DNA from 2 places in the Streptomyces sp. NPDC006012 genome. Region 1 is predicted to be linked to the other one. Evidence: riboswitches for the same ligand, from Rfam matches in the RefSeq annotation. Region 1 holds a riboswitch; the other holds the start of a gene.
The links. A riboswitch is a leader RNA that binds a small molecule or an ion and turns the genes downstream of it on or off. The one in region 1 is predicted to bind thiamine pyrophosphate.
Positions count from the first base shown of each region.

Region 2: it holds a riboswitch for thiamine pyrophosphate, as region 1 does, so the genes downstream of both, thiO (glycine oxidase ThiO) here and thiC (phosphomethylpyrimidine synthase ThiC) in region 1, are expected to answer to the same signal.

Region 1 covers NZ_JBIAIE010000024.1:102,296-106,500, reverse strand. The annotation lists gene ACFYPJ_RS30885 (IclR family transcriptional regulator) at 1-807, shown strand, start outside; gene ACFYPJ_RS30880 (SsgA family sporulation/cell division regulator) at 906-1,343, shown strand; gene ACFYPJ_RS30875 (YibE/F family protein) at 1,431-2,927, opposite strand; TPP riboswitch at 2,999-3,176, shown strand; gene thiC (phosphomethylpyrimidine synthase ThiC) at 3,169-4,205, shown strand, end outside.
Region 2 covers NZ_JBIAIE010000009.1:43,912-48,116, forward strand. The annotation lists gene ACFYPJ_RS18300 (thiazole synthase) at 1-675, opposite strand, end outside; gene thiS (sulfur carrier protein ThiS) at 679-879, opposite strand; gene thiO (glycine oxidase ThiO) at 876-2,039, opposite strand; TPP riboswitch at 2,037-2,148, opposite strand; gene ACFYPJ_RS18315 (NAD(P)/FAD-dependent oxidoreductase) at 2,374-3,603, shown strand; gene ACFYPJ_RS18320 (Rv2175c family DNA-binding protein) at 3,671-4,036, shown strand.

The DNA.
Region 1 (4,205 bases):
TCCGACGCGCCGCCCCCTGCACCGAGGCCGCCCGCCGTGTCGGTCCCCGAGCAGCCGCACTCCGCGACCCTCATCGGCTCCGTGCAGCGCGCCATGCGCCTGCTGGAGTGTGCCGCCGGGCACGAGTACGGTGCCCCGGCCAAGCAACTGGCCCGCGAGACCGGACTGGCGCTCCCCACTGCGTACCACCTGCTGCGCACCCTCGTGCACGAGGGCTATCTACGGCGCGACAAGGGACTGTTCTTCCTCGGCGAGGCGGCGGTGCGGCTGAGCAGCAGCGGCGCTGGGCAGAAACGTCGCAGCACGGTGGCCTCCACGCTTGCGCAGTGGCGCGATTCCATCGGCGTGCCTGTGTACTACGCCGCGTACCGCGAGGGTGAGATCGAGGTCATGTGCGTCTCGGACAGTCCGGGCAACCCGGCGGTCGAGGAGTGGGCGGACTTCCGCGAGACCGGGCACGCTCACGCGATCGGGCAGTGCTTGCTGTCGCAGCTTGACGAGGCGGCCCGGCGCGACCATCTCGACCGCCATCCGGTGCAGTCCATCACTCCGTACACCGTGCGTGACGACCACAGCCTCTTGCGGCGCCTGGAGCGAGTGCGCCGGATGGCGCCGGTGGCGGAGCGGCAGGAGTACGCGCTGGGCACGGTCTGCGCAGCCATCCCGATCACGATCGGCACCACGGCCGCCACCATGGCCATCTCGGTCCCCTTCCACCAGGCGGACCGGCTGCTGCCCGCGGTGGAACTCCTGCAGGCGGAAGTCGCACGTCATCTTGGGACACTCGCGATCTCTATCAGTATCTGAAAACTCACTCCTTGTGATCTGTCGTGTACGTTCAGCAAGATGCCATCAGTGCCAATGGGTCATTCCAGGCCAGTCCGCATGACACGACGGGATAGGCAATGCGTGAGTCCGTACAGGCAGAGGTCATGATGAGCTTTCTCGTGTCCGAGGAGCTCGCCTTCCGCATTCCGGTGGAGTTGCGGTACGAGACCTGTGATCCCTATGCCGTGCGGCTGACCTTCCACCTGCCCGGGGACGCCCCGGTGACCTGGGCTTTCGGACGGGAGCTGCTGATCGACGGGGTGGGCCGGCCGTGCGGGGACGGTGACGTGCACATCGCACCCAACGATTCCGAAGCTCTGGGCGAGGTGCTGATCCGGCTCCAGGTCGGTGGCGACCAGGCGGTCTTCCGCTCCTCGGCACCGCCGCTGGTGGCGTTCCTGGACCGCACGGACAAGCTGGTGCCGCTGGGCCAGGAAGGCGCGCTCGCGGACTTCGACGCCCACCTCGAAGAGGCCCTGGACCGCATCCTGGCCGAGGAGCAGAGCGCCGGCTGAGGCGTGGTCGGCGGGGGCGCCGGGCCGCGCCAGTGGCGGATTGTGCAGGAACGCTTCCTCTTGGACCGTTCCGCCCGGGGCGGCGCCTCACCGCTTGCGGCGCCTGCCCCTTCCGCCGCGCGCTGCCGCGCCCGCCGGGACTGCCGCTTCCACGGGCGCCGGTGCTTCCTGCCCCGGCCGGTCGGCCGACACGACCAGTGCCGCCAGTGCCGTGGTGACCGGCACCGAAGCGACCAGACCGATGGAGCCCACCAGCGTGCGGACGATCTCCTCCGCCACCAACTCGCTGTTGGCGACCGTGCCGACGCTGCTCTGCGCGATGGAGAAAAGCAGCAGCAGCGGCAGGGCGGCGCCGGCGTAGGCGAGGACGAGCGTGTTGACGACGGACGCGATGTGGTCACGGCCGATGCGGATGCCCGCCCGGTACAGCCCGCGCCAGCCCATCGAGGGATTGGCCTCGTGCAGTTCCCAGACAGCCGACGTCTGCGTCACGGTCACATCGTCCAGCACGCCCAGAGAACCGATGATGACACCGGCCAGGAGCAGACCGCTCATGTCGATCGACGGGTACAGGCCGTGGATCAGGCCGGTGTTGTCGTCCGTGTTGCCCGTCAGCGCCGCCCAGCCGATGAACCCGGAGCCGAGGACGCCGATCAACAGGAGCGAGACCAGCGTGCCGAGCACCGCCACCGAGGTCCGGGCCGACAGGCCGTGGCAGATGTACAGGGCGATCAACATGATCGCACTCGAACCGATCACGGCCACGACCAGCGGATTCGAGCCCTGTAGGACAGCGGGCAGGATGAAGAGGGTCAGCACCAGGAAGCTGATGGCCAGGGCGACGAGCGCCATCACGCCCCGCAGCCGGCCCACCACCACGACGGCGAGCGCGAAGATGCCGGCGAGCAGCGCCAGCGGGAACTTCCGGTTCACATCGGTGACCGAGTACTGAAGGTCCTTCGGAGCCGACGGCTCGTAGGCGACGATCACCTTCTCGCCCTGGTGCAGTTGCCGTGACTGGTCCGGCTGCACGATCTCCGTGAACGTACGGCCCTTGTCCTTGCCGGTGTCGACCCGGATGGTGGCCTTCTTGCAGGTACCGGTGGTTTGCTGCTGTGCCGAGCTGCCCTCGGCGGTGGAGGTGTCGCCGGTCGGGATGTCCCCCGAGGCGTTCACCGACTTGCAGTTCACCGCGACGACCTGGGTGACCGTGGCCTGGTGCGTCTGCCGGTCGAAGCCGACCCCGGTGCGTTCGTGCGGCGGGGCTCCGCCGGGCCAGAGCACCACGAGCCCGACGACGACCGCCGCCGTGAAGGGGATGAGGACGGCCGCGATGACCTTGCGCAGATGCTTGGAGACGGGCGCGGCGGGCCCGTGACTGTGGCTGTGACCGTGCGCATGGCCATGCCCGGGGCTCTCACCGGGGCTCTGGCCGGACCCCTGGCCGGCTCCCGGCCCGTGTTCGTGACCCGGACCGTGGCCGTGGCCCGCACCGGACCCGTGGCCGTGTCCGCTGCCCTGCTCGGAACCGCGTCCGCGCTGCGGCTCGGGCGGGGGGTACGGGGGCTGCTGCATCGTGGTCACCGACCGATCATCGCAAGAACGACAGGGGCCCTCTGTTCACCGCGCCCGAATTGACGCTAGCGTGGAGGCACCTTTGCACACGCGGGAGCTCGGAGCACCGGGCTGAGAGGGCGCTGACCTCCGTATTCGCGATGTTTCACGTGGAACGACCGACGTTTCGCACGAAGCACCGATGAACGGAAGCCGCTGCGTCGACCGCTGAACCTGTTACCGGGTAATGCCGGCGTAGGGAGTAGGTCTCATGACCAACAAGGACGAACGCACGCCTGTCTCCACGCAGCACGCGACGATCGGAGCCGCCAACGGATCCGATGGCGCCGAGGGCACGACGACGGGGAAGTCCATCGGGTGGCACAAGGCGTATGTCGAGGGCTCACGCTCCGACCTGCACGTGCCGGTCCGTCAGGTGCATCTCACCAATGGGGAGTCGGTCACGCTGTACGACACCTCGGGGCCGTACACCGATCCGCTCGTCGAGACCGACGTCCGCAGAGGCCTGCCGCTGCTGCGGGAGAGTTGGATCGTCGCGCGCGGGGACACGGAGGAGTACGCGGGCCGTCCCGTCCGTCCTGAGGACGACGGAATCAAGCACACCTCGCCGCGCGGCGGGCTGCGCAACCTGGACGCCGTCTTCCCCGGCCGCCCCCGGCAGCCGCGCCGGAGCCGTGCCGGCGTCGCAGCGGTCACGCAACTCGCTTATGCGCGACGCGGCGAGATCACTCCGGAAATGGAGTTCGCGGCGATCAGGGAGAACGTTTCTCCCGAAGTGGTCCGCGAGGAGATCGCTGCGGGACGGGCCGTCCTGCCGGCCAACGTCAACCACCCGGAGATCGAGCCGATGATCATCGGCAAACGGTTCCTGGTCAAGGTCAACGCCAACATCGGCAACTCGGCGGTGACCTCCTCCATCGAGGAGGAGGTCGAGAAGATGACCTGGGCGACCCGCTGGGGCGCCGACACGGTCATGGACCTGTCCACCGGCCGCAACATCCACACCACCCGCGAGTGGGTGCTGCGCAACTCCCCCGTCCCCATCGGCACGGTGCCGCTCTACCAGGCGTTGGAGAAGGTCGACGGCAAGGCCGAGGACCTGACCTGGGAGATCTACAAGGACACGGTCATCGAGCAGGCCGAGCAGGGCGTGGACTACATGACGGTCCACGCGGGCGTCCGGCTGCCGTACGTGCCGCTGACCGCGAACCGCAAGACCGGCATCGTCTCGCGCGGCGGCTCGATCATGGCCGCCTGGTGCCTTGCGCACCACAAAGAGTCCTTCCT
Region 2 (4,205 bases), on a different contig from region 1:
GTGCCGCATCGCCGCGGCCATCCGTTCCGGTTGCTGCGAACGGGTGACGGCCGAGGCCAGCATGACCCCCGCGCATCCCAGCTCCATGGCCAGCGCCACGTCCGACGCCGTACCGGCTCCCGCGTCCAGGATCACCGGTACGCGCGCGTGCTCCACGATCAGCTGGAAGTTGTGCGGATTGCGGATCCCGAGCCCGGAACCGATCGGCGAGCCGAGCGGCATCACCGCCGCGCACCCCACGTCCTGAAGCTTCCGCGCCAGCACGGGATCGTCGTTCGTGTACGGCAGCACCGTGAAACCGTCGTCGACCAGGGTCTCCGCCGCGTCCAGCAACTCGATCGGATCCGGCAGCAGCGTCCGCTCGTCGGCGATCACCTCAAGCTTGATCAGATCGGACCCGAGCGCCTCCCGGGCCAGCCGTGCGGTCAGCACCGCCTCGCCCGCGGTGAAGCAGCCGGCCGTGTTGGGCAGCACCCGGATGCCGAGCCGTTCCAGCACCGAGAGCACGGACCCGTGCACATCGGGGTCGACCCGGCGCATCGCCACGGTGGTCAGTTCCGTTCCGGAGGCGACCAGCGCCCGCTCCAGCACGTCGAGGCTGGGCGCACCGCCGGTGCCCATGATCAACCGGGACGTGTAGGACGTACCGCCGAGGACGAAGGGATCGTCGGCCATGGTTCAGCCTCCTTGGACGGCGGTGAGGACTTCGACGCGGTCTCCCTCGCGCAGGGCGGTGGCGGGCCACTGCGCGCGCGGGACGACGGTTTCGTTGAGCGCGGCGGCCACTCCGCCGGGCGCCGTGGTGAGGGTCTGCACGAGGGCGTCCAGGGCCGTGCCGGGCGCGATCTCCCGGTGCTCCCCGTTGACGGAGATGATCATGCGGTCTGCTCCGTGAGGGCGGCGGCGCCGAAGCGCGCGGGGGTGAACGGACGGGCCTCCTCCGGGAGCGTCCCGGTGGTCAGGACGTGCGCCATGACATCCCCGGTGACCGGGGTGAGCAGCACGCCGTTGCGGTAGTGCCCGGTGGCCACGTGCAGCCCGTCGAGCGCGGTCGGGCCGAGCAGCGGCGCGTTGTCCGGGGAGCCGGGGCGCAGCCCGGCCCGGGTCTCGGTCAGCGGCAGCTCGGTGATCCCGGGCACCAGTTCGTGCGCGTCCCGCAGCAGCTCGTACACGCCGCCCGCGGTCACCGTGGTGTCCCAGCCCAGCTCCTCGTCGGTCGCTCCGACGACCAGCTCACCGTTCTCCCGCGGCACCAGGTAGACGTGGCTGCCGCGCACCACGGCCCGCACGGTCCGGCTCAGGAACGGCGCGTACCGCTTCGGCACGGTCAGCCGCAGCACCTGACCCTTCACCGGCCGCACCGGCGGCAGCACGGCCTCCGGCAGGCCCGCCAGCCGGCCGCTCAGGCTGCCGGCCGCGAGCACCACCTGGCCGGCGCCCAGCTCGGTGCCGTCCCCGGTGGTCACCCCGACGGCCCGGTCCCGCCGCACGGCGCAGCGCTCGGCCCAGGCGCGGTGGAACACCACTCCCGCCCGCTCGCAGGCCGCCAGCAGCGCCGCCGCGAGCCGCCGCGGGTCGATCTGGTGGTCGCCGTCCACCCGCAGCCCGCCCCGCACTCCGGGCGCGAGCATCGGCTCCAGACGGCGGCAGTCCCGGCCGGACAGCCACTCGGACTCCAGACCGGAGCGCTGTTGCAGCGCGTGCAGGTCGCGCAGGTGCGCGCGGTCGTCGGCGTCCAGCGCGACGGCGAGCGTGCCGCACCGGCGGTAGCCGAGGTCGCGGCCGGTCAGCTCGGTCAGCTCGGCCGCGAAGTCCGGATAGCGCCGCGCCGAGGCCAGGTTCAGGCCGAGCAGTGTCTGCTCGCCGTGGTGCAGTTCGGTGACCGCGGCCAGCATGCCGGCCGCGACCTGCGCGGCCCCGCCACCCGGCTCGGGGTCCACGACGGCCGTGGCGAATCCGCGCTGCGCGGCCCGCCAGGCCGTGACCAGGCCGATGATTCCGCCCCCGATGACGAGGACGTCTGGCGTACGTGACGACATGGGCGTCCAGCCCCTCCCTTCGCCGGCATGACCCGGATCAGGTTCGTACGGTCGGAGGCCGCCAGCCTCCCTCTCAGCCCGGTGCGTCCAGGCTCCCGCGAGTGCTTGTACGGTCGCCACCCTAGCCCGCCGCCGCCCGCCCCGGAAAGAAAGCCTCGGCCCGCGCCCTGCTCGCGGGCCCGGCCGGGCGGCGGGACGCGCACGGTGGGACGGCCGGCGCGGGCCCCCGGCGGACACGGGACGATCTCGTGTGCAGCAGGTCACTCAGCACGCCCCCTGACTGACAAATCGCCAGTTGACTATGGTGATCAGCGTGACCCAGCACACGCAGCACGTGAGCCAGCAGACGCAGCGACGGAGCACGTCACAGGGGCGGCGCGTGGTCGTCGCCGGCGCGGGCATGGCCGGGGTGCAGACCGCGGTCGCCCTGCGGGAACAGGGATTCGAGGGCACGGTGACCGTCGTCGGCGCGGAGCCCCACGCGCCGTACGACCGGCCACCGCTGTCCAAGGCCGTGCTGCTCGGCAAGGCCGAGGGCTCCGCCTTCGACGTCGATTTCGGTGCGCTCGGCATCGACCTCGAACTGGGCCGGGAGGCGCTCGGCGTGCGCCCCGGCGACCACGAGCTGGACACCGTGGCCGGTCCGGTGCCGTACGACGTCCTGGTCCTCGCCACCGGCGCCGAACCGATCCGGCTGCCCGGCGCGGAGGGCGTCCCCGGCGTGCACCTGCTGCGCACCCTCGACGACGCCCAGGCGCTGCGCCCGGTGCTCGCCCGGCAGCACGACATCGTGGTGGTCGGCGCGGGCTGGATCGGCGCCGAGTTCGCCACGGCGGCGCGCGAGGCGGGCTGCGCCGTCACGGTCGTCGAGGCCGCCGACCGCCCGCTCGCGGGCGCGCTCCCGGCCGAGGTCACGGCGCCGATGGCCGCCTGGTACGCGGACAGCGGCACCGAACTGCGCACCCACGCGCGCGTGGCGCGCGTCGAGCCCGGCGCGGTGGTGCTCGACGACGGCTCGCGGCTGCCCGCGGGCGCCGTCGTCGTCGGCATCGGCGCCCGCCCCGCCACCGCCTGGCTGGCCGGTTCCGGCATCGAGCTGGGCGCCCACCGCGAGGTCGTGGCCGACGACCATCTGCGCGCCTCCTCGCCGGACGTGTACGCGGTCGGCGACTGCGCGTCCTTCCCCTCCGCCCGGTACGGCGAGCGCCTGCTCGTCCACCACTGGGACAACGCCCTCCAGGGGCCGCGCACGGTCGCCGCGAACATCATCGGCGACACTCCGGCGGTCTACGATCCGGTGCCGTACTTCTGGTCCGAGCAGTTCGGCCGTTTCGTGCAGTACGTCGGCCACTACCCGGCGGCCGACACGCTGCAGTGGCGAGGCGACCCCGCCGGGCCCGCATGGAGCGTCTGCTGGCTGGGCGCGGGCCGGCTGGTCGCCCTGCTGGCCGTGGGCCGGCCGCGTGACCTGGCGCAGGGACGGCGGCTGATCGAGGCGGGCACGCCGATGGATCCGAAGCTGCTCGCCGACCCGGCGCGGCCGCTCAAGGAAGCTACCCTGTGACGCGCGAAACCCCCAGGTCGGACCGGCCTGGCTTCCGACTGTCGGTCCGGGATGGCACGCTGTTTCCGTGACCGAGATTGACGCAAAGATCGATGCTCTCGTCCCTGCATGGCTCACCCTCCCCGACATCGCCGAGCAGTTCGGCGTCGAGGTGACACGGGTGCGGCAGCTGGTCAAGGAGGGCCAGCTCATCGCCGTACGCCGTGGTGAGAACCGTGCGCTGCACGTCCCTGCCGCCTTCATCGACGGGGACAAGGTCGTCAAGGGCCTGTCCGGGACCCTGACGCTCCTGCGGGACGACGGCTTCACGGTCGAAGAGATGCTGGAGTGGCTTTTCACCCCGGACCCGAGCCTGCCCGGCACGCCCGCGCAGGCCCTCAGCGAGAACCGCGGTACGGAGGTGAAGCGCCGAGCCCAGGCGCTCGCCTTCTGATCCGAACGCCCTCCGACGTACGGGCCGCGGCCCCCGGACGGGCCGCGGCCGGGGCGCACCACGGCCCGAGGCCCGTCCGGCGCCCGGTCGCCGGACCGGGCGCCGCGCATCGCGCCAGGTCTCCGCACCCGGTGCCGCGCATCGCGCCCGCCCCGGCCGCCGGGCCGCC